3 regions of the Paenibacillus sp. p3-SID1389 genome follow, and region 3 is predicted to be linked to each of the others. Evidence: predicted binding sites of a transcription regulator. Region 3 holds the regulator's gene; each other region holds the start of a gene.

Region 1 (10,865 bases), on a different contig from region 3:
TGAACTTTTCCCAATAAGCGCTTACTTATGGAGAACAAAAAGATGTATTAAAATTTGAATGCGGTTACAAAATACCGAGAAGAGTAAACAAAAGGGGAGGCAAAGCATGAAACGCATGAAACGTATGAAACACCTGTTGATCGGGATCTCCGCCTTGCTGGTGATGACAACAGCTCTCACGGCTTGCGGCGGCAATTCCAAGAATGAGTCGTCCTCGAACAATACAACACCTACGGAAACGAATTCTTCCGCAGGTAAAGGTTCCAGCGGCGAAAAGGTTACCATCAATCTGTGGAGCTTCACGGATGAAATTCCAAATATGACTACAAAATATTTGGAAACGCATCCAGACGCTAATGTTGAATTCAAAACAACGGTTATCGCTACAACGGATGGCGCTTACCAACCTGCGCTTGACCAAGCTTTGGCTGGCGGCGGCAAAGACGCCCCGGACATTTATGCTGCTGAAGCAGCGTTCGTTCTGAAATATACGCAAGGCGACGCTTCCGGGTATGCAGCGAACTACGCTGACCTGGGCTTGACTGACCAAATGGTTAAAGATGCTGGCATCGCTCAATACTCCGTAGATATCGGTAGTAAAGATGGCGAGCTGAAAGCTCTTGGCTACCAAGCAACTGGCGGCGCTTTCATCTATCGTCGTTCGATTGCGAAAGACGTATTCGGGACAGATGACCCAGCTGCTATCAAAAATGAAGTTGGTCCTGGTTGGGATAAGTTCTTCGATGCAGCTGCGAAGCTGAAAGCTAAAGGCTATGGTATCGTATCCGGTGACGGTGATATCTGGCACGCGATCGAAAACAGCTCGGACAAAGGCTGGATTGTTGACGGCAAACTTTACATCGATCCGAAGCGTGAAGAGTTCTTGGATCTCTCCAAGAAGTTGAAAGACAACGGTTACCACAACGATACGCAAGACTGGACGGAAGCTTGGTATGCTGACATGTCTGGCTCCGGCGCTCAACCGATCTTCGGGTTCTTTGGTCCGGCTTGGTTGATCAACTATGTCATGAACGGTCAAGTTAAAGATACAAACGGTGATTGGGCTGTAACTGAATCTCCAACAGGGTTCTTCTGGGGCGGTACTTGGCTCTTGGCTAACAAAGACGTAACGAAAGACGAAGCGAAGAAGAAAGCGGTTGCTGATTTCATTCACTGGGTAACGCTGGATACCTCCGAAACCGGCCTCCAATACTATTGGGCAAACGGTACGATGAAAGAGGGCGAAGCAGGTACGAAGGATAGCGTAGCTTCCTCCGTGGTGATGGCGAAATCGAACGGTGAAGTTGCAATGCTGGGCGGTCAAAACATGTTTGACATCTTCGTTCCAGCGAACGAAAATGCTTCCGGTAAGAACTTGACGCAATACGACGAAACGATCAACAAACTGTGGCGCGATCAAGTTCGTGAATACACGGCAGGTAACAAATCCCGTGACGATGCGATCAAAACCTTCAAACAACAAGTGAAAGACCAACTTGGCATCGACAGCGAATAAGAATACGCAGTAGATGCGAAGGGGCGGGGAGTATAACCCGCCCCTTCATATCCATGAAAGAGGTGAAAGCATGCGCCGCAAAGGTGTCAATTATTCGAGATACGGTTACTATTTTACGTTGCCATTTGTGTTGGCTTTTTTGGTTTTTTCACTGTATCCGATTCTATATACCGCCGTTATCGGCTTCACTAATTTACAGGGGATCATCCCCAAACCATTGGAAATTCTCGATAATCCGTTTCAGAACTTTAAAGATCTGATTCTAGAAAATGCTTCTTTCAAGAAATCTCTCGCGAATACGTTTATCCTCTGGATCGTTAACTTTATTCCGCAGATAGGTCTTGCGCTGTTGCTGACGGCCTGGTTTACGAATAAACGTCTGAACATTAAAGGCCAGGGCGCGTTTAAGATCCTGCTCTATATGCCGAATATTATCACTGCAAGTACGATTGCAGTGCTTTTTAGCTCTCTGTTTGCATATCCGATGGGGCCGGTGAACAGCTTGTTCCAGCTGCTTGGTTGGTCCGATGCTCCGATCTTCTTCCTGCAGGATAAGACGACCGCACGTGGGATCGTTTCCTTCATTCAATTCTGGATGTGGTACGGGAACACCATGATTATTTTGATTGCAGGTGTAATGGGGATCAATCCGTCGATCTTCGAGTCCGCTGCGATTGACGGAGCCAACGGCTGGCAGACCTTCTTCAAGATTACACTGCCAAGTCTGCGCACCATCATGTTATATACATTAATTACGTCGATGATCGGCGGTCTGACGATGTTCGATATTCCGCAGCTGTTCCTTCAAGGCGGACCGGACGACGCAACGCTGACCACCTCGATGTTTATCTACGGGCAAGCGTTTAAAGGAAGTTATATGTATAACCGTGCGGCAGCCGCAAGTATGATTCTGTTCGTTATTGCTGCCGTGTTGTCCGCCATCCTGTTCTATCTGATGCGTGACCGGGATGCGGCGAAATTAAATAAAGCGATCAAAGAACAAAGAAAAGCAGAGCGTGCAGCAATGAAAGGGGAGGTGTAAGCCATGGAAAAAATTAAAGAAGGCAGTGCGGTCGCCCTCCGAATTAATCGGACGATTGTATATGTCGTATGTATTTTGCTGGCACTCCTCAGTATCCTTCCATTCTGGATCATGTTCGTGAACGCTACGCGTTCGACGGCGGAAATTCAAGCGGGCCTCTCGTTGCTTCCATCCACTCATATGATGAGCAACCTGAAGGTGCTGCTGGACAAGAGCTTTGATCCGGTTCGAGGGTTCATAAACTCGTTTATTATCTCGGGATCGGCTACCTTGTTGACGGTTTATTTCTCGTCCCTGACGGCCTATGGTCTGGTCGCTTATAACTGGAAGTTGCGGCAGCCGTTCTTTACCTTTATTATGGCGGTGATGCTGATTCCGGCTCAAGCCAGCTCGATTGGTTTCTATCAATTTATGTACAAAATTCATTGGACCAACAACCTGTTGCCTTTGATTTTGCCAGCCATCGCGGCTCCAGCGGTTGTGTTCTTCATGCGCCAGTACCTGCTGGGTACTCTCTCGCTTGAGATTGTTGAAGCGGCGCGTGTCGACGGCTCCGGCGAATTTAAGACGTTTAACCGGATCATTCTGCCGCTGATGATGCCGGCGATTGCGACGCAAGCGATTTTTGCCTTTGTCGCGAACTGGAATAACCTGTTTATGCCGCTCATTTTGTTGACAGATAAGAGTAAATATACGATGCCGATTATGGTCAGCTTGCTGCGCGGCGATATTTACAAGACGGAATTCGGTTCAATTTACATGGGTCTGGCTTTGACGGCGTTGCCTCTGTTTATCGTCTACTTCTTGCTGTCCCGGTATATTATTGCCGGCGTAGCGTTGGGCGGCGTCAAAGAATAATCGGGCATTTCACTTGCCTTGCTTGAAAGCCAAATGAATGATGAATAACCTCCCCATAAAATAAGAAGGCCTGTAGAGGGTTAGGATGGGCAACATGCTCATCCAGCTCATCTACAGGCCTTTCGTCATTTACAGGGGCAGAACGGCTGCGGGGCGATTGTATTAGACCGCTTTGCGGCGGAAGTACAGCATGCCGGCGATCAGGAACAACAGGAAGATGCCGAGGACCGTGATGAACAGGCTCTCGTACGGCAGATTAAAGGCACCGTAGTTCGCTTGTCCGCGCGGCATCATGGCCAGCAGCGGCTGTGCCCAAGGATAGAAAGGGCCGATCTTGGCCGAATTGATGATCAGCAGGTTCGGAATCGTCAGCGATACGTTCACCGCAAGCGGAGCTGCAAAACTGGACCACACCAGGGAGACGCCCAGCTGTAAGGCAACCAGCGGCATACAGGCAATCCAGCCTCCGATGAGGCTCGTTGCGATCATCCCCCATGGCAAGGGGCCAGCGATCCCTTGGACTTGGTCTACAATCAGCAGCGCGGCTAGAAAGAGCAGCTGGGATGCCGCCAACAAGACGGCAACGACAGTGAACTTGGCCAGATAAACGGCGCTCCGTGAGACGGGAAGCACCAACAGCTGCTTCCAACCGCCGCCGGTGTGCTCGTAACGGCAGAGGAACGACGGAAATAAGCCGGACATGATCGGCAGAAACAATAGCGCGTGCAGCATCGACATGGCGCTGATCAGGAGCGGCCAGACTTCCGCATTGGCTCCTTTCGGCAGATTGACCAAGGCGCCGATCAAGGCAGACAGGGCCGGGCTGACCAGCAGGATGAGCCAGAGGCGCGAGCGCGCCATTTTTAGCCGTTCTGCGGCCAAGACGTTCAGGAACGTCTTCATATTAATCCACGTCCTTTCGGTTGAAATGAACAAGTCCGGTCAGCAGGATTCCTGCGCCGCAGGCAAGCCCGGCTGCGACAAACCATTCGCGGTGCGGGCCTTCGAACCCGAACACCGGCCAGTTCAGCGGAAACCACTCGGACAGGTTCAATGTAAACGGCGAAAGGATCGAAATCGTGACGCCAAGGGATACCGGCAACGACTGGTTCCGATAGGTGAGCGAAAGCCAGAGCTGGAGGGCCAGCAGCGGCAACGCGGCAAAAAACGGATAAAATCCAAGGCGCGCCAAATCCACGTAAGGGATGGACCCGGCCTCAAAACCGAGAGCTATACCAAGAATTACGGTCGCGACCGAAAGCAATACGCAGGAAACGGACAGCAGCAGGAAGCACAACAGAAATTTAGCACAATACACGGCGGTCCGTGAGATCGGCAGCGCCAGCAGTTGCTTCCAGGAACTAAGCTGATGCTCGACGTTCGCCACTAGTGAGCTTACTAGGGTGCATCCCAGATATATGGCCATCGGCACGAAGAAGGAAATGTTCTGCAGCAGGCCTCCCCACGGGTCATCGGCATATTGCTTGATCATCCAGTCGAAGCGCAGCCCGTAATTGAGCGCCTGCATGGCGACCAACCCGAGCGGAGCAAGAAAGATCAGGAACCAGATGCCTTTGCGCCGGATCTTCAGGAAGTCGGCCGAGAGGGAGCGTAACATCATACCGCGGCCCCCTCCCCGATTACCTGCATAAAGATGTCCTCCAGCGATTTCTTCTTCTGCTCGACGCGATAAATGGCATGTCCGTTTTCCACCAGCTGTTTGACCAGGCGGGCGACCTGGGCGTCAGCCATCCCTGGGAACGAGAGAACTCCGCTTTGCAGCTTGCCGATGGCGCCCAGATCACGGGCAATCCAAAGCGCTTCATCCGGCTCCGAAACAACGAGCTCCATATCGTGAGCTGCGCGGAGCCGCAGATTGTCGATCGTATCCTGGAACACCATCCGGCCTTCGCGGATAATGCCCACTTTGCTGGCCATCAACTCCATCTCCCCGAGCAGGTGGCTGGATACGAGCACGGTGATGCCGTAACGCTTCGGCATGCTCTTAATTAATTCGCGGATCTCGTGGATCCCGGACGGGTCCAGCCCGTTGGTTGGTTCGTCCAGGATGAGCAGTTCGGGGTTGCCGAGCAACGACGCGGCGATGCCCAGACGCTGCTTCATCCCGAGGGAGAAGCCCTTCACCGGCCGGCGTGCGTCGCTGGTCAGCGAGACGATGTCCAGCACCTCGTCGATGCGCGATTTCGGCACCTGCAAGATGCGGCGGATGGCCTCTAAGTTGTCGATGGCGCTCAAATGTCCGTAATAAGACGGGGATTCGACCAGCGAGCCGATACGGCGCAGGATTGCCAGCTTATCGCGGTGCAGCTCGCGGCCGAAGATGCGAATCGTACCCGAAGTCGGCTGGATTAAGCCCAGCAGCATGCGGATCGTCGTCGTCTTCCCTGCACCATTAGGTCCGAGGAACCCGTAGATGTCCCCCTTCGCGATCTCCAGGTTTAAGTGGTCCACTGCGTAGCGGCCGCGGTATGTTTTCGTTAAACCTTCCGTTTGAATGATCATTTCATTCACGAATTATCACCTCGTCATGATCATATCGCCCGGAGGTTAAAGGCAAAGACAGGAGAAGTTTAAGATTCGTTTAATTTTGGGGCATGAAAAAAGGGACTGTAAACAGTCCCTCGCCTCATCTCAATTACAATAGCGCCATTGGATAAATATAAACTTTCGTTCCAGCTTCGCTCGATACGGTGGCCCGTGCGAGACCCATTTCCCGCAGCAGCAGGTCGACGATTTGCAGGCCAAGCCCCGCGCCTCCGCTAGCGGAAACCGACTCCATTCCAGGGCCGTGGTCGCTGATCGTGAGAGCCGTGGTGCCTTCGTATTGCTCTACCGCAATCCCGGCATAACGGCCCGATCCAGCATGGCGGACCAGGTTCTGGAACAAGTTATCGAGTACGCGGCGGAACCCTTGGGCGTCAACGTTCCAGTAGATCGGCTGCTCCGGCAGCTCAATATCGGCCGTAATCCCGTTCTTCTCCCAGACGGGGTACCAGGCGGCCGCGCTTTCCCGCACGATCCGCAGGATATCCAGCCGCTCCAAAGACATGGCATACCGTCCGCTGGAGAGCAGGTTATACGATAATAGATGATCCATCAGTCCGGATAAATCGCTGATTTTCGTCTCCATCAAAGCCAGGGACTGTCGTCCCTGTTCGGATAGGGGTTCCTGACGGAGCGAATACAGATGGCTGCCCAGCACGGTTAACGGCGTCCGCAGGTCATGGGATAGGTGGCTGATCAGGCTCTTGCGCAGCTCCTCTTCCTCGCGCTCCCGCTGGCGGCTGTCCTTCAGTGCGAACACCATATGGTTAAAAGCAAGCTCCAATCGGCCAATTTCGTCCGGGCGTCCTTCTTCGATGGGAGACGGCAGCCCGTCGGGACCCGGGCGGGTCATGCCGGCTTCCAGGCGCAGCAGCCGCTTGCGGATATCGCTAAAGAACAGATAGGAGAGCAGGACGAACGCCCCCAGCAGAATCGCTAGAAACACCCCGTAAAAACGAATGTCACTAAGCTGTTCCCCTTTTTGAATCACCATAAATTTACGCGGAAGCTCCAACACCATGAAGCCTTGCTTGGCTTGTTCGTCCCCGCCAATAAAAGCGACAACCGTAAAAGGGTCGGCGTCCACACGTTGCTTCATGAAGGCGATAGTATCCTCCAAGGACCACTGCTGGGGCACCGACTCTTGCTCCGGCAGCTGCAGGCGGGTTTGGCCAGCCGTGTCGACCCAATACAGCGCGGCATCAGGATACAGCAGCTTCATCTCTCTGAGCTTCGCATCGATGGCATCGGCTTGAGCTCCCTTCAACTCAGCAGCAGCTTGATGCCAAGCGGTCTCAATCTCCTGTCCGGTACCGTAAGGACGGCTCTCGTGCACATAATGGCCAGGGTTTAGGAGGACATTCACCCCCCAGGCTGCAATAAAGCTGACTGGAATCAGGACAGGGATAAACACGAAGGCGATCCCCAAGATCAAGACGTATCTCGTCAACAGGGATTTACGGAACTTGCGCACCGGACGAAGTCTCATGCTCTCACCCGATAACCAATCCCGCGGATGGTCTCGATCACTTCAGGATTTGCGGGATCCCGTTCCAGCTTCTCACGCAGGTGGCGGATATGGACCATCAAGGTTTTGTCCCCGTCGAGGTAGGGCTCGTTCCATACGGCTTCGTAGATCTGCTCCTTAGTCAGGATTTGACTAAGATGGCGCAGCAGATAGGAGAAAATATGAAACTGCTTGCCGGTCAGCACGATTTCCTCGTTGGTATCCTGATTGATGATCCGGTTTTCTTTCTCATACACAAGTAAATGTTTAATACGCAGCGGCGCTGGGTCGGCGATCCCCCCGCTGCGGCGGAGCAGCACCTCAATCCGGGCGGCCAGCTCGTCCGGATGGAACGGCTTCGTTAAATAGTCGTCGGCGAACTTCAGTCCCTGCAGCTTGTCGTCAATCGAAGTTCGGGCCGACAGCATCAATACCGGCAGCTCCGGATACTTCTGCTTTAACCGCCCCCCAATCGTGAAGCCGTCCAGCCCTGGAAGCATCACGTCAAGGATCACGAGACGGCAATCGGCGGCTTTCTCCACGGCCTGATCCCCGTGCTTCAGCCAAGTGACCGCGTACCCGCGCGCTTCCAGGTTGGAGCTGACCCATTCACCGATTTCGGGATCGTCTTCAATATATAGCAAATGCGTAATAGGCATAATGGCATTCCTCCTGATTCTATTTTGGCAAAAGACGGAGCAAAAAGAAACGGAAGGATCGATGAATTATTTGTGATTGAAATCACAAGTCAGACATTTTCCCTGTGCTACCTTGTTATTGAGAATGGTTATCAATGAAGTCATCGGGACATATCGAAACAGAAATTCGGCTGAAATTCAATAAGGAGGGGTTGGGCGATGAGCGAACTGATCAATAATCGGGAGTATGGCGCACCGGAACAAAGCCGCCGCCAGCAGCTGTTAAAGGAGATTATCAAGGAGCTGCATCAGGGGAAGAGCGTGGATGAAGTAAAGGCACGGTTCGAAGAGGCTGTCGGTGACGTGACGGTCGCGGAAATTTCCGCGATGGAGCATGCGTTGATGGAAGAGGAGGGCATTCCGGTCGAGGAGGTTCAGCGGCTGTGCTCGGTGCATACGGCGATTTTCAAGGGCTCGATCGAGGACATTCACCGTTCGTCCAAGCCGGAGGAGCAGCCGGGTCACCCGGTTCATACCTTTAAGCTGGAAAATCGCGAGATCGAACGGCTGGTGAACTTCAAGCTGCAGCTTCACCTGGACAAGTACCGGAAGGATCCCGGCAGCGAGATCGTATTCAAGCTGCTGGAGGATTTAAACCTGCTGATGGACCTCGACAAGCACTACAGCCGCAAGGAAAACCTGCTGTTCCCGTATCTGGAGAAGTACGGCATCTACGGCCCAACCAAGGTGATGTGGGGCGTGGACGACGGCATCCGCATGATGATCAAGGAAACGAAGGGCAAGCTGGCGGACGGCAGCGCGGATCCGGAGACGATGGTGATGGATCTGGAACGGATTATTAAGGAAGTCAACGAGATGATTTTTAAGGAAGAAAATATTTTGCTCCCGATGGCCCTTGAAAAGTTAACGGAAGACGAATGGGTGAGCATTGCCCGGGAAAGCGACCAGATCGGCTTCTGCTTGACCGCACCGGAGCGTGAATGGATTCCGGAGCGCGTGCCGCTGCAGCCCTCGGGCGAAGAAGTGAAAGGGACCGCACAGGCAGGCACGGAAGCGGGGGTTCCGCAAGGCTACATCAAATTCGAGACCGGCGTTCTCTCGATGGAGCAGCTGGAGGCGGTGATGAACCATCTTCCGGTGGACCTGACGTTTATCGACGAGAACGATGTCGTCCGATATTTCTCCCACGGCAAGGAACGGATCTTTGCCCGGACGAAGGCCGTCATCGGCCGGACCGTACAAAATTGCCACCCGCCGCAAAGCGTTCATGTCGTCAACCAGCTGTTGGAGGATTTTAAGGCGGGGCGGAAGGATGTCGAGGACTTCTGGATTCCGGTGAAGGACAAATTTGTGTACATCCGCTATTTCGCTGTACGCAGCGAGGATGGACGTTATCTGGGGACGCTGGAGTTCACGCAGAACATCGCCCCCATCCGCGAACTGCAAGGACAAAAACGTATTTTGTCCTAGCAGGGATGGCTTTATCATGTTTATCTTGCCTCATTGGGTTTACATCCGGCGTTTGCACTAGCGAATGCCGGTTTTTTTAGTTGCAGTAGCGGGGGAGAAGGAAGGGGGAACAAGGGAAATTAGGTTCGTATACGCTTGTCTGTGATCTGTGTCATTTACGCAAAATCCCTTATCGGTATTGGGATTGCCGTTTCTTCCCTTCTCTTGACCGAACCGATGGGTTCGCTTATAGTTGGTACGTAGGAGAAAACTACTTGCGAAGGCGTTTTCAGTCATGGCGCGGACTAAAGCGGCGATGGATCGAGAATGGCCTTTTTGCACGTATAGGCACGTAAATGATCTATATATTATTTAAGAAAAAGGTGGCTTGTGAACATGTCTGAAAAAATCTACATTGGCGTTGACTTGGGCGGTACGGCAGTCAAAGTCGGCATTTGCAATGAAGAAGGGCAGCTTCTTCATACGTATGAAGGGCCGACCGAAGTCGATAAGGGCGCGGATACGGTCGTCGCGAATATCGAGAAGTACGTCCGGCGTGTCGTGGAAGAATCGCCGTTTGCCTGGGAACAGGTGGCCGGGGTAGGCGCCGGGGTCGCCGGGTTTACGAATGTCCGCGAAGGGATCATCATTTTGGCGCCGAATGTAGGTTTGAAGGATTTGCCGATTCGCGACATTTTGGAGGAGCGATTGGGCAAGCCAATCAAAATAGACAACGATGCCAATGTGGCTGCACTCGGCGAAGCTTGGGGCGGCGCAGGAAAAGGCATCGACAACTGCGTATGCTACACGCTGGGAACCGGCGTTGGCGGCGGGATCATTATTAACGGGAAGATTTATCAAGGCTTCTCCGGAATGGCCGGCGAGCTTGGACATATGTCTGTGGTTCCGGATCTGGAAGCCATCGGCTGCGGCTGCGGCCAAATGGGCTGCCTGGAAACCGTCTCTTCGGCAACAGGGATTATTCGCATGGCGAAAGACGCCGTAGCGCGCGGTGACCGGACCTCGCTGGCTCATGTGGAGAACATTATGGCTAAGGACGTCTTTGATGCGGCTAAAGCTGGTGATGAGGCGGCGATTCGCATCGTGAACCGGGCAGCTTTCTATCTGGGCAAATCGATGGCGGCTGTCGCTGTTGTTCTGAATCCGGAGATGTTTATCATCGGCGGCGGCGTGTCCAAAGCCGGTGACATTCTGTTTAACGAAGTTCGCAGCGTATTCGCCAAATTGACGCCGGAGCCGGTGCAACGA
Region 2 (10,865 bases), on a different contig from region 3:
ATCGGCCGGAATTTGGCGGAAATCAAATGTACTTTTGCAGTTCGGACATCTTGCTATACTTTTCTTAAATCTAAAAAACGGCGATGCCGGTTTCCCTTGCATCGCCGCCTTATTTTTAGTATGTGTCTTACTCCTCCGGACAATCCAGCCGGTACAAATTGCGGTACCGCGGTTCACGGGCTAGCAGCTCCGCATGGCTGCCGCGCATCACGATCCGTCCGTGCTCCATGAACACGATCTCGTCCATCTTTTCGGCACCAACAAGGTGGTGCGTCACCCAGATGAGCGACTTGCCCTGCGTCGAGCAGAAGATCGTCGCCAGCAGCTCGCGTTCCGTGCGCGGATCGAGGCCGACGGTTGGCTCATCGAGGATGAGCACAGGCGTATCCTGCAGGAGGATCCGCGCCAGGGCGACGCGCTGCCGTTCGCCGCCGGAGAACCGCTGGCCGGTCTCACGCATCGGCGTGTCCAGCCCCTGCGGCAGCGCCGCAATCAACGGGCCGAGCTGCGCCGCCTGCGCGGCCCGCGCGATCTCCTCGTCCGTAGCCGTAGGCCGGCCGAGCCGGATGTTGTTCGCCACCGTGGTGTCGAACAAGTGGGGGCTTTGATTCAGCACGGAGATGACTTCCGGCATCCGCTCGCCGTAGGCGGCGGCTGGGATGTCGTTAATTTCGACCGTGCCTGCGCTTGGGGCAAGCGCCCCCTGGATCAGCTTCAGCAGCGTCGACTTCCCGGCGCCGCTGCGGCCGATCACCATCACCCGCTTGCCCTGCGGGATGTCCAGCGAGACGCCGTCCACGGAATCGGCGTCTTCCGCGGCGTAGGCGAAGCGGACGCCGCGCAGCCGCACCTCGGCGGTGCGGGAAACTCCGCCCGCCACAGCCAGCCCAGCGCCGCCGCCCCCGGTCACGCCGGGGCGGATCGGCCCACCCGCTGCGCCTGGACGCGGGCCACCCGCCGCCGCTGGGCTCGCGCTGGCGCTGTCGCCGCCCGAGATCCGGGCGAGCCGGTCCAGCGACACGCGGTATTGCGGCGTGCGCTCCACCGCTTCGGACACCGGCAAGAACGCGTCCGACAGCGGGAACACGATCAGCACAAACGCCGCAATCAGCGTGGCATCGATCCGACCGGCCGCCGCTTCGCCGCCGGCCCAATACACCATCGATACGACGACGAGGCCCACGACGAAGTGGCCGATAAAGCTGCGCCAGCGGGCCCAAGCCCGCAGCTTGCGGTCCTTGCGCGCCACCGCGACCTCATCCTCCGCATAGGAAGCAAGGAACTCCGCCGAACGGCCGCTGATCACCCAATCGCCGATCCCCATGACGGCATCGGTCAGCTTCTGGTACAGCCCGTTCCGTTCTTGCTTGACCTCCTCGTTCGTCCGCTTCGTCAACCGCAGCGAAATGTACGGGAGCACGACGACGAGCACAAGGATATACGCAGCTAACAGCAGTGAAAACGTCACGTCGAACACGCCCATGGCCACGATCACGGCCGCATAGAGGATCAACGCCACTACGCTCGGAAAGACGGTGCGGATATACACGTTCTGCAGCTGCTCAATATCATCGGCAAGGGCGCCAAGAATATCGCCCGTCCGGAATCGGGAGCGGATGAACAAAGCCTGCGGTTCCAGCACGCGATAGAGCCGCACGCGCATTTTCGCCAAAATCCGCAGCACTGTGTCATGTCCAACCAACCGTTCGACATAATGAATCACCGCCCGCCCGATCCCAAACGTGCGAACGCCAACGATCGGTACATACACAAGCAAGATATTATAGGGCTGCAACGCCGATTTCGAGATCAAGAAACCGGAAGTGAACATCAACATCCCGGCGGAAACCAGCGTTAACACGCCCAGAATCAGATATAACGCAAACCGGCCGCTATACAATTGAAAATAAGGCCGAACCCAGGACTCCTGCTTCATTTGATCTCCTCCCGCTGCGCCGCCGCTAACCGATAATAAGCTCCGCGCTTGGCCATCAGCTCGGCATGCGTCCCTGCCTCAGCCACTCGGCCCTGCTCCATGACAACGATCCGATCCATTTCGCGCATCCAGTGCAGCCGATGGGTCGCCAAAATCACCAGCTTCCCTTCAAACAGAGGCAGCATCGTGTTCTTCAGCTCATATTCCGTCTCGATGTCCAAATGCGCCGTCGGTTCATCGAGCAAAATCACCGGCCGCTTACTAAGCAAAGCCCGGGCCAGCGCCACACACTGCTCCTGACCACCGCTCAATGGACGACCACCGCCGCCAATCCGCTCGTTTAGCCCGCCCGGCAAGCTGCGCACGAGCCCGTCCAGACCGGCTGCCTTCACCGCGCGCTCCACCTCTTCCCGCGTGGCTTCCGGCGCATTAAAGCGGATATTTTCCTCCAAGCTCCCACTGAAAATATACGGTTTCTGCGGGATGTAGGTGATTTGCTCCCGCCAGCCCTGCGCACTCAAATCCCCCAGTTCGGTGCCGTTCAGCACCAACCGGCCCGAAGTTGGCCGCAGAAAACCGCCAAGCACATCGATCAATGTCGATTTGCCGGCCCCGCTTTCGCCGATGATGCCGATTTTGCCCATGCCGCCCAGCGTCAAGTTCACTTCAGCCAAGGAAGGCCTAGCTTCCTCCTCGTGAACGACGCCAACCCCGCGCAGGCTTAACGTGCTTTCCGGTGCCCACGTCCAGTTCATACCGGCCGGAACCGGTGCCGCCTTCGCCGCCTCCTCATCCGCAGTGGCGATGATCTCGTTCATCGCTTCGCCTGCCGCCTTCCCGTCCTGGGTGGCATGGAAGTCAGCGCCAACCATCCGAACGGGCAGGAAGTACTCCGGCGCCAGAATCAGCACGGTCAAGGCCGGCAACAGCACCATCTCGCCATTCACCAATCGAAGCCCCAAGCTGACCGCCACCGAAGCAACGGATAACATCGTAAAGAAGTCCAAAGCAAACGAGGACAGGAAGGCAACCCGCAACGTCTTCATCGTCGCTGACCGGTAAGCGTCGCTGACCCGTTCGATCGACGTGACATGCGATTTGCTGCGTCCCAAGAACTTGAGCGTCTCCAGCCCGCGCAGCGAATCCACGAAATGGTTCGACAACGTCCGGTACGATTTCAACTGCCGCTCAGTCTGCTTGCGCGCCGCCAGCCCGATCAGGATCATAAAGGCGATCAGAATCGGCATCGTAATCGTCAGGATGATCCCGGAAGCCAGATCGAGCTTATACACATAAGCCAAAATCAAGATCGGGGTGATTCCCGTGGCCAGCATGCGCGGCAGGAACAATTCCAGGTAATTGCGATACTTGGTCACCCCTTCAAGCACCAACGTCACCAAATTCCCGGTTCCCGCGGTCCCGGCAAAACGCGGCCCCAGCTGAAACAACTTCTCCAGCACCCGCTCCCGCAAGCTTCGTCCCGTCTCTTCGGCAAAAGCATACGCTATTTTCTGCTGCATCATGCCGCAGCCCTGACGGACGATAAAAGCAAGCAGGAACAAGCCGGCCCCGCCGGCTTGTTCCTGCAGCTTGGCCCCGGCAAACAGGGCGGAGATCACCTCCGCCAACCATTTGGCCTGCCAGATGATTGCAAAGCTCTGAACGAGGGTCAGCAAGGCCATGATCATCATGACCTGCTTGATCCCCGCGATTTTCATTAATCCGCGTCCCATTAATATTCTAAATGCTCCTTCTCGTGTACGCGTTTATGGAATACGAAATAGCTCCATATTTGATAGCCTAACACGAATGGCAATAAGCTGCATGCGACGATCGTCATGACTTTCAGCGAGTAGTGGCCGGAAGAAGCGGTATCGATCGTTAAGGAGAACGCATCGCTAATCGAGCTGACCATCACCCGTGGGAATAGCCCCACAAATACCGCAGCAATCGACAAAGCGATCATCGCACCGGTCATGCCAAACGCCCAGCCGTCTTTTTGCTTACGAATAAACCAGCCTGCCAGGACAAAAGCAACGACGCCCAGTACAGCCACCAGGCTGATCAGCAAGCCGCGCACTTCAAATACGTCGGTTTCGAAGTACGTCAGCACGCCAAAGATCACGAACAGGGCGGCCAGCGGAATAAGCAGCTTGTGAGCCAGCTTACGGGCACGTTCTTGCAAGCTGCCGGTCGTCCGCAAGGAGGCAAACAGCAGCCCGTGAACGAGGCACAGCATCACAACCGTGATCCCGCCGATCAACGTGTACAGGTTCACCATATCAAACAGTCCGGCCTTCATTTCCATGTCTTCGCCAATCGGCAAGCCCTTCAGCAGGCCGGAGAACACAACGCCCAGCAGGAACGGAGGCAACAGGCTGCCGAGGAAGATCGCCCAGTCCCAGGTGCCTTTCCATTTGCCGCTGTCCACCTTGCCGCGAAACTCAAAGGCAACGCCCCGCGCAATCAAGGCGAGAAGCAAAACGACAAGCGGTGTATAGTAGCCGCTGAACAACGTGGCGTACCAGTTCGGAAAAGCGGCGAACATCGCGCCACCGGCGGTCAGCAGCCAAACTTCGTTCGCATCCCAGAACGGGCCAATCGAGTTGATCAGAACCCGGCGTTCCATATCATTCTTGGCCAAAAACTTGGTGCTCATTCCCACCCCGAAGTCGAAGCCTTCCAAGAAGAAGAACCCCACAAACAACACCGCGACAAGGACAAACCAAAGCTCATTAAGAGACATGATATCCCTCCTTACCAAATGGATCCCCGACCTGATCACGGCTGGTGATGGCGATCTCATTGGGTCCTTTCTTGATCACTTTCACGAACAAGTAAGCCATCACCGCGCCAAGCGCCCCATAAATGAGCGTGAAGGCAATCAGGGAGAACAGAATTTGTCCGCCGGTGACGCTTGGCGATACGCTATCCGCGGTCTGCATCAAGCCAAATACCGTCCATGGCTGACGCCCGATCTCCGTCATAATCCAGCCGGAGGTGTTCGCAATAAACGGCAGCGAAATCGACCACAACATGACACGGTAGAACCAGTTGTTTTTGGGGTTCTCAAGCTTTTTGCGCCATGCCAAATACGTTCCGTACATCCCAAGCACGATCATCAAACAGCCGGCGAGAATCATGATCCGGAAGCTCCAGAAGGTCGTCCGTACCGGAGGAATGTAGTCGCCAGGACCATAAGTTTGTTCATATTCGGCCTGCAGCTCGTGCATGCCTTTAACCTCACCGGAGAACTTACTGTAAGACAGGAAGCTCAGCAGGTAAGGAATTTTGATCTCAAAATTGTTCTTCCCATCGTCCGAATCAATATGGGCATATAGCGTCCAAGGCGCAGGGTCACCCGACTTGCCCCACAGCCCTTCGGAAGCCGCCATTTTCATCGGCTGCGTCTTCACCAGGTACTGCGCTTGTTGGTGACCAAACAACGCCGTGGCGAACGAAGCGATCAAGGCCACGATAATGCCGATCGTAAACGATTTTTTGAAGAACGCCACATCTTGACGTTTCATCAATTTATAAGCGCTGACCCCAGCGATCAAGAAAGCTCCTGTGGCAAAAGCGCCCAACACGGTATGCGGGAATTCCACCCACAATTGCCCGTTGCTGATCAAAGCGAAGAAGTCGTTCATTTCTGCGCGGCCGTTGTTGATCTCGAAACCAACCGGACGTTGCATAAACGAGTTCGCGGCCAAAATCCAGAACGCCGAGACGGTCGTCCCTAAAGCAACTAGCCAAATACACAACAGGTGCACTTTTTTGGACAAACGATCCCAACCGAAGATCCACAGCCCAATAAATGTTGATTCCATAAAGAAGGCAAACAGCGCCTCCACCGCCAGCGGCGCACCAAATACGTCGCCAACAAAGCGAGAGTAATCCGACCAGTTCATCCCGAACTGGAATTCTTGGAGAATCCCCGTCACGACCCCTACCGCAAAGTTGATAAGGAACAGTTTCCCCCAAAACTTGGCCATCCGTTTGTATTCTTCTTTGCCCTTCACGACGTACATCGTTTCCATGATGGCGATCAGCACCACCAGGCCGATGGACAAGGGTACGAAGAAGAAATGGAAAATCGTTGTCACCGCAAACTGAAGGCGAGCAAGCACAATCGGATCCAGCATTTCTTTTCCCCTACTTTCAAATAATTATTATCTAATGTGAATTCTATCACTGATCCATGAAAACGAACGGGGAAAAAGTAATAATTTTGTGACAGAAATCACATGAGAAATGTCACAATTCCGAACATGGCCTGAAACCCGCATCAGATCAACGTTTTTTGAGGGTCGTACAATTTATGACATTACTGTGAATGGCCCTTCTTCACGCCATCGAGGAGGTGCATCAGGGTTAACACCGGGTGCCGCCACAGCATCCGCGGTCCGGCAAAAGCCATCACCCGGCGAATCCGCTCCCGCTGGACCGGCGCATAACAATGCACAGGGCACGCCAGGCACGTGGTCTTGCCTTCACCAAACCGGCAGCGGTCAAGCCGCTGCTCAGCATATCGGTGAAGCTCGGCGCACTCGTCGCATAACAACACTGTCGCAGGATGATGAACCGCTGCGCGCCTGTGGGTCCGCTCCCTGTCGCCATGTTCCTTACGACAATATAAGGCGATCATTCGGGTCACAGTATTCTTTTCCCGGCGAATTCGCGGCCCGTTGTTCTTAGTCATTGCCATCCGGTCTTGCCACCTTCTTCGTTCCCTGCGTCCGAAAAGCCAGTCTCCATCCCAGCCATGTCCCTGCGATCATCAGCAGCCCGTAGGCCACAACCCCAAACGGAAGCGACGTTGCAAGCCAATGCAGCAAGCCAAATCCGCCGAGCAGCAGCATCAACCCCATGAAAACAAAGGATTGGTTTTGCTGCCCCGCCGCTTCAAAGGGTTCAGAGAAAGGTAGTCCCTTGCGCATGCATAGGAAACAAAGAATCGCGTAAGCAAACATCGCGAGTCCTGCCACAATCAAGTCAGGGATAATGGACGCTCCGAACAGCACGGCAAAAATCGCCGCCTCCACCACATACAAAGGCAGCATAAGCCGAACCAAGCTCGCCAGCAAGGCCCCTTTGTAAATAGACGCTTCGCTGGTGATCGGGGCGGTCCGGTAGATCCAAGCCGCTTTATATCGGGAGGAGTAACGCAGCATCATGATGAGCGTTGGCAGCATAATCCCGCTAAAATAAATGAACAAATACGAACGGGAACCGGAGATCCCTTCCAAGCCCTGATCGAGTCCGTTCGAGAATAAGAAGATGAAAGGAAACACGATAGAGAAGCCCAGGGAAGGGTACACCTTCAGCTTAAACTCACGCTCCGTTCCCAGCATCGACCAGGTGAAACGGAAGAAGGCGCTCTCCTGCGGCGTGGAGCATAGCCAATCGGAGATTCGGCGCAGCATCTTCCCCGACCGCTGCCCGCTCTTCGCGCTGGGTTCTGCCAGCTTCTGCAGGTTCCGCTCCAACGCCGGCATCAGCTTCAGGTACAGCAGGAACGCGGCCAGCGGAACAACGACGGACAGCACCGCCAGACCGGCATACGTCATACCTTCTCCCGGGTGAAGCAGCGTTTGGAAGGAAGCGCCCACCCATACCGGCGGCACCAGGTACTGCCACCACGCCGGCTTGAAGACGATGTCCATCTCCGTGAAGTCGAACAGCCGGACCAACACCTGATAACCTACCGCAATCGTGATTGTCATCCCGATTTGCACGTAATTGATCATATCCTTCAGCTTCTCACCGTCAAAAAACCGCAGCACGACCAAATACAACAGCGCGGTTAACACCACGATCAACAGATCCATCAGGATCAGCTCCAGCAGCATCAGAGCAAAGAACCCGATCCCTTGCCGGAATAATCCGACCGCCAGCGGAATCACCGCGATGGCTCCGGTCAAAAAGAACAAATAAATAAAAATATGTACCGTCTTCGCCATCGTGAGCGTGCGGCGGTTGATCGGCTTCGTCGCCAAAATGCTCCGATCCCGAATATCCAGCAGCACCGAGGAGAAATCGGAGATCATCGAAGTCATGACCATAAACATCATAATGCCGAACAAGATGCTCATCTGAAACAGCAGATTGTCCCCCATCAGCACGAACATCGAGCTAAATCCGCCAAACAGGACGTACAACCACAGCGAGCGCAGAAACTGGTTGCTCTCCGCGGTATCCTGTTTCCGCTTCTGATTTGAACTTTTGGCCAGCGTAGGCTTCCTTCTCGCATCCATCGCCAGCTTTACCTGAACGATTCGGCGCATCACCGAATAATCCACGCCCATCTTCTCGAATGCACCACGGAACCGGTCCAACACTAGCAAGCTCTTCATTTCTTCCATCCGCTACACCTCTTGCACGATCGATACAAGCCGGCTGGCAATATCCTGATGCTCATTAAATCCGGTCAACTGGTTGAAGATCTGTTCCAGCGAACCTTCATGGTTCTGGGCCTTTAACTCGTCAAAGCTGCCGTCGGCCACAATGCGTCCTCCGTCCAGCAGGACGATCCGGCTGCTGATCTTCTCGACCACGTCCATGATATGAGAGGAGTAAAAAATCGCCTTGCCTTGCGACGCCAAGAGAGCAAGCACTTCTTTAACGACCATGACACTGTTGGCGTCAAGCCCGCTCAGCGGCTCGTCCAGGAACAGCACGTCCGGATTATGCAGCAGGCTGGAAATCAGCAGCACCTTTTGCTTCATGCCCTTAGAGAACGTCGAAATTCGGGAGTTAAAAACGTCACCGAGGCCAAATTCCGTCATCATTCGCCGGGATTTCATCTCTGCGTCATCGGCGGATAAGCCGTACAGCTCGCCAATGAAGGTCAAGTATTCACATGCCGTCAACGTATCGTAAAGCTCGGCGATTTCCGGGACGTATCCGATACGCTTCTTGTAGCTAACGTCGCCGTCACCGGGATTTTGGCCAAATACCCGGACCTCGCCTTGATACCCTTCGACCAGGCCTAGCATAATCTTGACGGTCGTGCTCTTGCCCGCCCCGTTGGGCCCGATGTAACCGATAATCTGACCCGGATACACCTCCAAATCCACGCCGTTCAGAACGTGATGTCCCCCATAGCTCATGCGCAAATCCGTCAGCTTAATCACTGGATCCTTTGTTGTCATCATCGATTCAACTCCTTTCTACTGCTCTCATTTTACCATACATTTCCTCACGCCCGCGGCTGAAATCTTCACACAAAAAGGCACCTCCCGATCCCAAAAGGTACGGAAGATGCCTTCTTTATATAAAAGGGATATCGATTATCCCTGAGCATTGGATGGAATAAAGCCACTGATATCTACGCCAAGACCTTGCGCCAGGCGCATGCCGTATTCTTTGTCAGCTCGGAAGAAGTTGCACACCGCGCGCAGCTGAACTTGCTCCGGTGTCTGCTTCAAATCGTTCACCAGGTTGGAGATCAAATGATCCTTCTCCTCAGCCGTAAAGCTCCGGTACAGCTCGCCTGCTTGCGTAAAATCATCCGTTTTGGCGATTCTCTCGCGGCCGATATTTCCGCTGACTGGCACTACGCTGTCACGATAGGCCGGATCTTCCTTCGGGCTGGAGTCGAAGCTGTTCGGCTCGTAATTGATTGGAGACGGATCCTGCTTCACGTTCATGAAGCCGTCCCGCTGATGGTTGCGGACCGGGGCATACGGGCAGTTGATCGGGATTTGCAAATAGTTAGCACCAAGCCGGTAACGCTGGGTATCCGGGTAAGAGAACAACCGGCCTTGCAGCAGCTTATCCTCGGACGGTTCGATGCCAGGTACGAGCACGCTTGGCGAGAACGCCGACTGCTCAACTTCCGCGAAGAAGTTCTGCGGATTACGGTTCAGCGTCATCGTGCCGATTTTGATCAAGGGATAGCTGTCTTCCGGCCATACCTTCGTGGGATCCAGCGGATCGAAGCCCCAACGATCCAGATCCTCCACTGGCATGAGCTGTACATTCAACTCCCACTGCGGGAATTCCCCGCGCGCAATATGGTCGTACAGGTCGCGAGTCGCATGATTGAAATCTCGACCTTGTACTTCTTGAGCTTCCGCCGCCGAGAGGTTCTTTACCCCCTGCTTCGTTTTCCAGGTGTATTTGACGTACGTGATCTTGCCTTCGGCATTGATCCACTTAAATGCATGCACGCCAAAGCCGTCCATCTGGCGGTAATTCGCCGGCGTCCCATAGTCCGAGAACACCCAGGTCATCATATGCGTCGATTCGGTGGACAGAGTCATGAAATCCCAATACCGCGCCGGGTCTTGGATGTTCGTGTCCGGAGCCGGCTTCAGCGAGTGCACCATGTCCGGAAATTTAATCGCGTCGCGGATAAAGAAGACCGGAAGATGGTTACCCACCAAATCGTAGTTGCCTTCCTCCGTATAAAACTTCACCGCAAATCCCCGCGGGTCACGCGCCGTTTCCGGAGAGCCTTGCCCGTGAATGACCGTAGAGAAACGGACGAACACCGGAGTTTCGCGTCCTACCTCCTGCAGGAAATGAGCTTTCGTGAACTCCTTCATGCTGCGCTCAGTAACAAATACCCCATGGGCGCCTGCCCCCCGGGCATGCACGACGCGTTCCGGAATCCGTTCGCGGTCGAAATGGCCCAGCTTCTCCAGCAGATGGTAATCCTCCAACAGTGTAGGGCCGCGCTGCCCTACCGTCCGAGAATTTTGATTATCGCCTACCGGAGCTCCCGTATTCGTTGTCAGCCGGTTATCCATGAAATCATCCCTTTCGATTTATTATTACACTAAGACTTATTCTAAAAACTATAATAAATAGTACCATGCCCCCCCTCTAAACTGCATGAAGGTTCCATGAGGGGTTGATGAAGATTGTTCAGCTGCCTTCTTTTTACCCTCCATTATTGAGAATATGGGAGGACCTGCGTGAG
Region 3 (10,865 bases):
GCGGGAACGGCGCTTGGATTGCTTCCAGCTTGGACACGTCGCGGCCTACCGCTTCCAGCTCAGCCCGGCAGTTTTTCAATACCGATTGCACCACATGAGTGATGAAGTTCTCCTGAATCTTCAAGCTTTCCTCATGATCCGTGAAGGCCATTTCCGGCTCGATCATCCAGAACTCGATTAAATGGCGGCGCGTCTTGGATTTCTCAGCACGGAACGTCGGTCCGAAGGAGTACACTTTCCCTAACGCCATCGCAGCAGCTTCCATGTAGAGCTGGCCGCTTTGCGTCAGATAGGCGTCTTCGTCAAAATATTTCGTATGGAACAGGTTCGTGGTTCCTTCCGCTGAAGTTGGCGTGAGGATTGGCGGATCCACCAAAGTAAACCCGTTTTGATCGAAAAACTCTTGCACGGCGCGAATAATTTCAGCCCGAATGACCATAATCGCCCGCTGCTTCGAGGAACGAAGCCACAGATGACGATGGTCCATCAAGAAATCGACCCCGTGTTCTTTAGGCGTAATCGGATAGTTTTCGGTCAATTGGATGATTTCAATGTCGGAAACCGTCATTTCATAACCGGACTTGCTTCGCGGCTCCTCACGAATCACACCCGTTACGTACATCGAGGATTCCTGGGTCAAGCTCTTCGCCTTGTTCCAAGTTTCCTCGGACACTTCGTTCTTTACAACAACGGCTTGGATGTAACCCGTGCCATCCCGAAGCTGCAAAAATTGAATTTTACCGCTGGAGCGTTTGTTATTGAGCCAGCTGCCGATGACGACCTGTTCCCCGACATGCTCATTCACTTGACGAATCACAGTTTTGACCGCCATGCTTATATCTCTCCTCTAACGATAACGATATTTAAAACCCATAGGTTTAAATTCGCCGTATTTTACTTCGATTCCTGCACGATCCGCAGCGTATCGCGAGCAATCATCAGCTCTTCGTTGGTCGGGATGACCAAAACCTCAACCTTGGAGTTCGGAGTCGAGATCCGGCGTGGTTCCCCGGAACGAACCTTGTTCAGTTCTTTGTCCAGCTCAACGCCCAAATAGCTGAGGTTTTCACAGGTTTTCTCGCGGACGATTGCCGAGTTTTCGCCGACGCCGGCCGTAAAGACGATGACGTCAACCCCGTTCATTGCCGCAGCATACGCACCGATGTATTTGCGCAGGCGATATTCGTACATTTCAAAGGCCAGCGTTTCATTGGGTTTGCCGGCTTCCCAGCCGTCTGTAATGTCCCGCATGTCGCTGCTGCTGCCGGAGATGGCGAGCAGACCGCTATGCTTGTTCAGCATCGAGTTCACTTCGCTGATGGACAGCTCTTCCTTATTCATCACAAAGGTAACGACCGTTGGATCCAAGTCACCGCTGCGCGTACCCATCATCAAGCCTTCCAAAGGCGTCAGACCCATGGAGGTATCCACCGATACTCCGCCTTTAACCGCAGTCAAGCTGGCTCCATTCCCGATGTGGCAGGTGATGATCTTCAGCTCTTCGATCGGACGGTTCAAAAATTCCGCTGCCACACGGCTGACATATTGGTGCGAAGTGCCGTGCGCGCCATAACGGCGGATGCGATGCTTCTTGTACAATACCTTCGGAATCGGGTACAAGTACACCTTCTCTTCCATCGTTTGATGGAAGGCCGTATCAAAGGCCACTACGTTTGGAACGCCTGGCATATTCGCCTCAGACGCATTGATCCCCATGATCGCCGGCGGGTTATGAAGCGGCGCCAGATCAAACAAGCGGCGGATTTCAGCTTTAACTTCCGGCGTAACGAGGGCAGAACCTTTAAACGCTTCGCCGCCATGCACGACGCGGTGACCTACCGCTTGAATCTCATCAACCGAGGACAGAACGCCATGCTCTTTGTCGGTCAATTTCTCAAGCACTTTACGGATCGCCGTCGTATGCTCCAGAATTTCACTGACCTCCGTCACTTCTTCTTTACCCGTTGGTTTGTGGGTCAGGATCGAGGAATCCATGCCAATCCGTTCGACCAGGCCTTTGGCCAAAACGGACTCATTCGTCATATCGTACAGCTGATATTTCAAAGAGGAGCTTCCTGCATTAATAACTAGCACTTTCACAGCCGATCACCGTCCTTATCGTATTTAAAGAAGCCTTCGCCCGTTTTAACACCCAAATTGCCGGCGCGGACCATTTTCTTGAGCACGAAGGAAGGACGGTATTTCAGTTCACCAAATTCGCGGAACATCCGTTCCAAAGCGGCCAGCACCGAATCCAGACCAAAGCGGTCGGCCATTTCCAGCGGACCGTATTGGAATTGGTAACCCATGCGCATCGCTTCATCGATTTCTTCTGCGGAAGCAACGCCTTCGCCCAGTACATGCAGCGCTTCATTGATCATAACGCAAATAATCCGGGATGTTACAAAGCCCGGAGATTCGTATACCATGATGCCGCGTTTCTCCACGACCTCTTCAACGAACCGCTTCGTCTCTTCAAACGTCGTATCCGAAGTTTTCAGACCGCGGATGATTTCCACCAGATTGATTTTGGCAACAGGATAAATAAAGTGCATGCCGATGACGCGCTCCGGATATTTCGTTCCGCCGGCAATCTCGGTCAAACTCAGCGTGGATGTATTACTTGCTAAAATAATGTTGCTTGGACAAACTTGGTCCAGTTGCTTGAATACCTCTTTTTTGGCATTCAAATCTTCCGAAATGGTCTCGATCACCATATCGCAGGTACCGAGTTCGGCAAAGTGTGTAACTTTATGAATACGGGATAAGATCAATTTCTTCTCCGCTTTTGTGATCGCCCATTTCTCGAGCTGTTTCTCCAAACTCGTCTCGATCATGTTATATGCATGATCCAATTTATCGGCTGTCTCCTCCACGAGCAACACGTCCAGCCCTTTAGCAGCCAGCATTTCACTGATGCCTTGACCCATTGTGCCGCCGCCGATGACACCAATTCGTTTGTAATTCATGGTCCTCTCGCTCCATCCTTTCATCATCTGTACATAATATGGTTTTCCAGATGTCGAAACATACATCTTTTAACACCCAACATATAATAATATCTTAGCACGAAGAAAAAGTAAAAAAAAATAACCGGCATCATGAATTATGCCGGTAAATGGGCGCTGTCACGAAATTGACAACGAAATTGCTCGCCGGAGAGACGTTCTTCTTTTAACAATATCTCTAAGGATTTGTCGAAAACTGCTGAATGCTGTTCGAGCAACCGCTTTGTTCTGGCGGCAAGATCCTCCAAAATTCGCGTATTTTCGTTCATCAGCACCTCGGTCGTCACCATGTCCATATTCACGATTCCAAGCTCGGTCAGCCCCGACGTCATCATCGTATGCACGATCTTTAACGCCTGCTCGAAATCGTTGCTTGACCCGGTGCTGCGCCCGCCGTAGTAAATTTCTTCTGCGGCTGCCCCGGCCAAGGCGATCATAATTTGACCTTCCAAATACGATTTGGTGTACAAGTACTTCTCGTCCTGCGGATTGTGCCGGACATACCCCAGCGCTCTTCCGCGCGGGCTTAATGCAACCTGACTGACGCTGCCTGGGGCAACAACCTCCGCGGCAATCGCATGGCCCAATTCGTGGATGGCCACGCGGCGCTTCTCCTCCTCGGCGGCCTGCCGGTCGGTCTGCTCACCCATCAGCACTTTATCGATTGCAACCGACAAATGTTCCTGAGTGATTTGATCCACGCCATCCCGCATCGCATAGATCGCCGCTTCATTCATCACACTTTCCAGTTGAGCACCGGAGAAGCCAAACGATTCTTCGGCGATTTTGTCCAAATCAACGTCCTCCCGCAGCGGTTTGTTGGCTGCATGCAGTTCGAGGATATGACGGCGTCCCTTCTTGTCTGGCAAATCAACCTGGATATGCCGGTCAAAACGGCCCGGCCGCAGCAACGCGCTGTCCAGCATCTCCTTGCGGTTGGTCGCCGCGATCAGCAAGATCCGCGGCGTGTCGGACGTATAGATGCCGTCCATTTCCGTTAGCAACTGGTTGAGCGTTTGATCGTATTCACGCTGCTGTCCGCCTTCCCGCTTACCGCCGATCACTTCGATTTCATCAATGAAAATAATCGCGTTTTCTTTGTTTTCCTTAACCGCGCGGGTTCTGGCTTCCTTAAACAGATCACGAATCCGGCTTGCCCCCACGCCGACATACATTTCAACGAATTCACTGCCGGAAGCGGCCACAAACACCGCGTTCGTATAATGCGCCGCCGCTTTGGCCAGCAATGTTTTCCCGGTTCCGGGAGGCCCGGTCAGCAAAATCCCTTTGATCGGCCGGATACCAAACTTGCTGATTTCCTCATGGCGCACCATGAAGTCCAGCGCTTCGCGAAGCTCCTGCTTGGCGCTCTCCTGACCGCCGATCTGCTCGAAGGTTAGCTTCGCCGGCCCGCGCTTTTTGCGTTTCCGTTCCTGGGCAGCTCCAATCGTGATGCCGCCACGTAGTTTGAGCATTGTAAATACTGCGCCGAACAACACGATGGCCGTAACGAGCGGAATCACGTTAACGCCGATCACTGCCAGAAACACGATCAGTACGAGAATAAAGCCAAGCGCGGCTTCAATCATCCATTTACGCATTTGGCCATACCCCCATCCGTTCCGGCGAACGAGGCAAAATGATAAATTTGCTGTATTGTCCGTCCGTTAAGGTGATATACACGTTCTTCTCATCCATCTCTGCCGTAGCTTTCAGCTTGCTGTTTTCTTGCTCCATCTGTTTCAATGCAGCTGTAATTTGTGTATATTGCTTATTTTCCATAGCCTGAGCAACGGTAAACATGGCGTTTTCCCACAGCTGGTCAAGTTCCGGCGAAGAATGATCCTCGATATCCAGCTTCAAAGTTCGGCTACCGATTTGCTTCTCCCCGTTCTTCTCAATTTGACGCACCAGAGCACCAAGATCCGTCCCCGGCTTTAAATTCAGCTTAAGCTCCAGCTCGTCCGCTTTCACGTTCATATCGACATGATTTACTCCATCTACACTCTTCACAATATTCTCCAGCGGACGCTCAATCGCCCACTGCCGATATAGGAACCATCCACCAAATAATACAAGGGCGGAAATAGCAATGCTTGCAGCAATTGGTCCAATACGCAGTTTCACGTGATGCCCCCCTTATCTATATAAACTATCAACTCTGTGATATATATTCCCGTATATCAAAACTACAAATATGAGTATATCACATCGTATATCAAATTTCGAAGAAAAGTGTGAAGATATTTAAAAATGAACGCTAGTAGTTCTACCCCGAAATGCTACTTTTTCTCAAGCCAAAAAATAAAACGGTTCCGCGATTCAGGCTCTTCGCCTAAACAACGAAACCGTTTATTTATGATTGATCCATAGCCCCCCTGTCAGCGGTTCGGCAGGGTGAACACTTCCGGCAAAGCTTCGCCGGTCGTGAAACTGAAAAACCGATAATAATGGTGGTCCTTCTCTTTATAGAACAGCTGCCACACCAATTGGTTATTGTATATGCCTGGCAGCAGCCGAACCACCCGGATCCCCGGCAACGATTGTTTGATGATCTCACGCATTTGGCTCTCGGACTTGCCATCGGACAGCAAGCGTACCTCTGGATCATGTCCTTCCCTTAACCAGACCATCATTTGGCGGCCGGATGCATCCTCCCCTTGCACGACCCAGGTAACTTCATCCCATACCGACTTCCAAACCTTGTCGCCCCGGACGAGATCCGTCTCCTGCTTCGCCTGCTGGATAGCGGCTCTTTCGGCTTTCCACGTATCCTCATGAATGTATAGATAAAACCGGTGGAGACCCAGGAGCACGATCAACAGAATCACGAGGGACAGCAGGATCCATTTCGTTCGCTTCCTCAAGCTACTCTTCCTTTCCCTTCCTAAGCAAGCAGCCTCCTTCAGGAAACCGCGCGCCGCTCATTATCGTGCCAACAGTCCCTCAAACGCCGCTTGCGCCTCGTAGCGGATGCGTTCTTCATCCAGTGTCAGACAAGCACCGTGCTTGACTACCTGCTTACCGTTGACCCAGACATGCTCTACATCTTTGGCGCCAGCGGAATAAACGGTATGGGAGATATAATCCGTTCTCGGCAGGAAATGGGCTTGCTCCGTATTTAAGGCGATGATATCCGCCTTCATGCCAGCAGCCAGCTTGCCTGTATTTTGCAAGAAGACCGATTTCGCGCCGTATTCCGTCCCCATTTTCAGAGCTTCCAGCGCAGGAACCGCCGTTGGATCGCCGGATACGCCTTTATGAATCAGCGCAGCCAAACGAATCTCCTCCAGCATATCCAGGTTATTATTGCTCGCCGGACCGTCAGTACCCAGCGATACAACTACGCCCTTCTTCAGGAGTTCCGGTACGCGGGCGACCCCGCTGGCCAGCTTCAGGTTACTGCCTGGGTTATGCGAGATGGTAACGCCGTGCGCTGCCAAGATGTCGATTTCCTCGTCCGTCAAATGCACAGCGTGGGCAAGCAGGGTCGGGCGGGAGAACATCCCCAGCTTCAGCAAATGTTCTACCGGGCGGACGCCGTAATCGTTAACGTTCTGCTCTACCTCGGCGCGCGTCTCCGACATATGCGTGTGCATCGGCAAATCGAGATCATGGGCAGCTTGCACAAATTTCTCGATAAAGGCTGGCGGGCAGGTGTATGGTGCATGCGGCGACATCATCGTGGTGATGCGGCCTTCTGCCTTGCCGTGCCAGTTCTGAGCAAACGCGATCGCTTCTTTGAGCTTCTGATCTTGCTCTTCCGGGGAGCACAACCCGATGGCCCCGCGCATCAACACGGCGCGAATACCCGATTCCTCCACGACTTTGGCCACTTCGTCCATGTGATCGTACATATCCAGGAACGTCGTCGTCCCGCCCTTGAGCATTTCCAACACAGATAACGCCGTACCGGCATACACATCCGCCGCAGTAAATTTGGCTTCCATCGGCCACATTTTCTCCTGCAGCCAGGTTTGCAGCACCATATCATCCCCATAGCCGCGCAGCAGCGACATCGCCGCATGGCCATGGGTATTGATCAGGCCCGGCAGGAACAACAACCCTTTGCCGTCCAACGTTTCGGCGCCTTCCACGCCTTCCGGGCGCTCTTCGCCAATATAGCTGATCGTATCGCCCTCAACGAGCATATATCCGTGAATTACAGGACGGTCCGCATTTAAGACGGCAAACGTCCCGTTCTTAATTAACCATTTACGACTCATACGTTGCTTGTTTCCTTTCCGTCTTCCAAGTAGTAAGCCAAGCTCAGCAAATCAGTAGTGAAGTCAGCCGCATGGATCCGAACTTCCGGCGGAACCTTCAGAATCGTTGGCGCGAAGTTCAGAATCGCACCGATTCCGGCGGCAACCAGCTCATCCGCTACGCGTTGCGCCTCCGTATCCGGCACGGTGATGATGCCGATGCGGATATTTTTCGCCCGGACGGTTTCCGCCAGCTCTTCGATCGGCTGAATCGTGATGTTGTTGATCTGCTTGCCGATCTTAGCCGGTGAAGCGTCGAACACCGCAACAATCTTCATATTATCCTTCAAATACGCATTATAATTCGAAAGGGCTTGCCCCAGATTCCCGGCACCCACCAGCGCGACGTTAATCTGTTGGTCCAGATTGAGAATTTGTTGAATTTTTTCAATCAAATAAGCGACATCGTAGCCGATCCCCTTCCGGCCAAAATCGCCGAAATAAGCCAAATCCTTACGGATTTGCGCCGGATTGAGATCCAGCTTCTGTCCGAGCTCCTGGGAGGACACCGTTGGCACCTCCCGTCGGCTGAGTTCATTTAAGAAACGCAGGTAAACCGGCAGTCTGCGGACGACAGCGTCCGAAATTTTATCTGACTTCATGCTTGTTCCCCCTATTCTTCAATGCGATCTATGAAGCGGCTTAGGCTTCGGGATTTAACCATTCCGAGATGCGCGGAACCATCTGAGTTAATGGCATATGCTCCATCTTCGGTCCGGGCAAAGAGTATAAGAAATATTTTCCATAATAAGATTCCAGGATCCGGGTATCATAAACGATCACGATGCCGCGGTCCTGCGACGAGCGGACAAGTCGTCCGAATCCTTGCTTAAAGCGGATAACCGCTTGCGGGACGGACAGTTTCATGAATGGATTCTTCTTCTCCCGCTGCAGGCGTTCGCTCTTCGCTTCCATCAGCGGGTGGTTTGGCGGCTGGAACGGCAAGCGTACGATCGCTAAACTGGTCAGCGCCTCGCCAGGAATATCCACCCCTTCCCAAAAGCTGCTTGTCCCGAGCAGCACCGATGCGCTGTTCCCTTGGAACCGTCGGGTCAGCTTGGTGCGGCTGCCGCTGTCCATCCCTTGCCCGATCACCGTGATTCCCTCCGCTGCGAGCAGTTCCTTCAGCGGGTCATACACCTGCCTGAGCATCCGATAGGATGTAAACAGCACCAGCATGCGACCTTGCGTCGCCACCGCGGCATCCGCCAGCGATTGCACCAGCGTATGAATGAAATGGTCATCCCCCACGCTGCCCTTCACACTTGGAAAATCGCGCGGGATCACCAGCAACGCCTGATCGCGGTAGTTAAACGGCGAGGGCAGCATCGCTGTGATCAACCGATCCTCTTCCGCCGCCTCAGTCAAGCCAAGCTGCTCGATCATATATTGGAACGATTTATCCACCGATAAAGTCGCGGACGTCATAACGACACTCTTCTTCCGGTCGAAGAAAAATTGCTTCAATTGAGCGCTGACGTCAATCGGCACCGCATACATCTGGAGCGACCGGCTACGGAAGTTCCCGTTCGCCTCCATCCAATAGACGGTGTCCTCGCTCTCCAACTTCATGAAGAAGCGCAGCGCTTCCCGTTCCCCGGCTAAATCTTTAAACAAGCCGCTGATATCGGTGATCAGGCTCTCCGCTGCATAATCGTCCTGCTCTTCTCGGATTTCGGACAGGAGGCGCTCCCCTTTCCGAAGCACGTCGCCAAGACCTACGTAAATTTGATTTTCGAGCGCGGTCAGCGTCTCCCAATCCTTTGGTTTTCGATTCGGCAACAGCCGGTACACGAATTGCCCGGGATCGCCAGGGGCGGCGTCGCTGCGGTCAGGCATCAAGCTGAACAGCAGCTCGCTGAGCTTGTCCCAGCTCTCCTTCACGTCCACCAGCGTTGGATAGATTCCGTCGATGACTGAGCACCATTCTGAGGCTTTCTCCGCGCCCGACGCTTCAAGCGAGCTGCGAAGGTTGGCCAGCTGCCCCGTCTTGCTGTCTTTAAATAACCGGGTCAGCGTATGCACGACCGTAAAATACTTCATATGAATCCCCAAATGCTTGCCGGCCACATCCTCTAAATGATGCGCTTCATCGATAACCAGCCGCTCGTAACCCGGCAGCAGCTGATGCCCCGCCTGGATGTCCGTAAACAGCTTAGAGTGGTTCGTAATGACCACGTCCGCGACACCGGCTTCGTGTTTTGCGCGATGATAGAAGCATTTGCGGAACCAAGGACAGGATCGGCCTAAGCAGGATTCCGACTCACTGGCCACCGTCTCCCATAAATCACCGCCGCGATTGCCGAGATTCAGCTCTTCGTCATCGCCGCTTTCCGTTTGGGTAAGCCATACGACCATTTGCGCGGCCGTCATCACCTCTTCTTTAGGTGTTGAGAAGTCTTTTCTATTTATTTTATGTTCAAATTTGCGCAAGCACAAATAATGCTGCCTACCTTTAAAAACGGCTGCACGAAACGGAAAAGGCACGACCTCCGTCAACAACGGCACATCGCGCTCCCTAAGCTGCTCCTGCAGGTTGATGGTGTGCGTGCTGACCATGACCTTCTCTTCGTTCTTGACGCTGTGGTAAATGGCCGGCAGCAGATATCCTAAGGATTTGCCCGTTCCCGTTCCAGCTTCAACAAGCAAATGCTTGTCTTCCTCAAAAGCCCGCATGACCTCATTCAGCATCATGTTCTGGGCTTCCCGCTCCTCATACTGCGGCAAACGCTCCCGCAATCGTTCCCGGACCTGCTCCATAAACTGCTCGAAGGTCACGCCCGCCAGCGGATTGCGCTCCGTGCTGTCCCTTGGCGCTTCAATGTCAAGCCAATCTTCAACCTGCAAGGCGAATTGGCGGTAGTATACAAAGCCGTCTTCGCTTGGCAGCGCTTCGCGCTCCTTCTCCTGCACCATGGCATCAAAAAACCACCCGAGATCGCTGTCCTCACCTGCAAACAGATCGGCCAAACGCTGTAAGGTCAGCAGCGGCAGTCGGTCACATTCCTCCAAGCATTTGAGGAAAATCAGCGCCGTCGCCAGCGCGTCACTGTCCGCCTGGTGCGGACGCTCATGCTCCACCTCGAACTCCGCCGCCACCATCCCCAGCTGGTAAGAAGTCAGCGAAGGGAACAGGATTTTCAAGAAATCCATTGTGTCCAGGATCCGTCCGGTGAACGGCAAGTAGCCCGTTTTGTCCAAGGCGCTCTGCAGATAATTAAAATCAAATGCTACGTTGTGCCCAACCAACACGACGTCGTTCAGGAGTGGAACCATCTCCATCATCACTTCGTCCAGCTCCGGCGCATCCTTCACATCCTCATCGGTGATGCCCGTTAACCCCGTAATAAACGGTGGGATCGGAACGCCTGGCTTGACGAAGGAACGATACACCTGAGAAATCGATCGATCCGGCTCTATAATGGCAAGTCCCACTTGAATAATATCATCGGAGGACTGGTTACCCGTCGTTTCAAAATCAAGCACAGCATATTTCATTGCAATTAGTTGTCCCTTCATTCCAGTCTCTTTACAGCATAACAGAAGATAGCCAATTTGAAAATTAATACAAACCATATCTGTAATAAAAATC

The links. The regulator Rex, encoded in region 3, represses fermentation and respiration genes when NADH is low (regulators of the CRP and FNR family bind a similar motif). The targets are predictions, from matches to a motif close to TTGTGAAATATTTCACAA.
Region 1: the regulator Rex is predicted to act here: its motif matches at 8,218-8,235, upstream of M3G15_RS15995 (DUF438 domain-containing protein).
Region 2: the regulator Rex is predicted to act here: its motif matches at 6,168-6,185, upstream of M3G15_RS11210 (cytochrome ubiquinol oxidase subunit I).

Annotation. Positions count from the first base shown of each region.
Region 1 is NZ_JALXVO010000042.1:151-11,015, reverse strand. Features, by position in the region: gene M3G15_RS16035 (ABC transporter substrate-binding protein) at 107-1,516, shown strand; gene M3G15_RS16030 (carbohydrate ABC transporter permease) at 1,587-2,558, shown strand; gene M3G15_RS16025 (carbohydrate ABC transporter permease) at 2,562-3,416, shown strand; gene M3G15_RS16020 (ABC transporter permease) at 3,579-4,319, opposite strand; gene M3G15_RS16015 (ABC transporter permease) at 4,321-5,037, opposite strand; gene M3G15_RS16010 (ABC transporter ATP-binding protein) at 5,034-5,948, opposite strand; gene M3G15_RS16005 (sensor histidine kinase) at 6,073-7,470, opposite strand; gene M3G15_RS16000 (response regulator transcription factor) at 7,467-8,147, opposite strand; gene M3G15_RS15995 (DUF438 domain-containing protein) at 8,346-9,617, shown strand; gene M3G15_RS15990 (ROK family glucokinase) at 9,993-10,865, shown strand, end outside.
Region 2 is NZ_JALXVO010000022.1:26,440-37,304, reverse strand. Features, by position in the region: gene cydC (thiol reductant ABC exporter subunit CydC) at 128-1,936, opposite strand; gene cydD (thiol reductant ABC exporter subunit CydD) at 1,933-3,669, opposite strand; gene cydB (cytochrome d ubiquinol oxidase subunit II) at 3,669-4,685, opposite strand; gene M3G15_RS11210 (cytochrome ubiquinol oxidase subunit I) at 4,672-6,081, opposite strand; gene M3G15_RS11205 (nitrous oxide-stimulated promoter family protein) at 6,264-6,644, opposite strand; gene M3G15_RS11200 (hypothetical protein) at 6,631-8,301, opposite strand; gene M3G15_RS11195 (ABC transporter ATP-binding protein) at 8,305-9,093, opposite strand; gene M3G15_RS11190 (catalase) at 9,229-10,692, opposite strand.
Region 3 is NZ_JALXVO010000019.1:19,619-30,483, reverse strand. Features, by position in the region: gene asnS (asparagine--tRNA ligase) at 1-832, opposite strand, end outside; gene M3G15_RS10165 (acetate/propionate family kinase) at 895-2,100, opposite strand; gene M3G15_RS10160 (3-hydroxyacyl-CoA dehydrogenase family protein) at 2,097-2,969, opposite strand; gene M3G15_RS10155 (AAA family ATPase) at 3,107-4,609, opposite strand; gene M3G15_RS10150 (hypothetical protein) at 4,602-5,135, opposite strand; gene M3G15_RS10145 (cell wall elongation regulator TseB-like domain-containing protein) at 5,390-5,875, opposite strand; gene M3G15_RS10140 (amidohydrolase) at 5,936-7,234, opposite strand; gene M3G15_RS10135 (redox-sensing transcriptional repressor Rex) at 7,231-7,875, opposite strand; gene dinG (ATP-dependent DNA helicase DinG) at 7,916-10,771, opposite strand.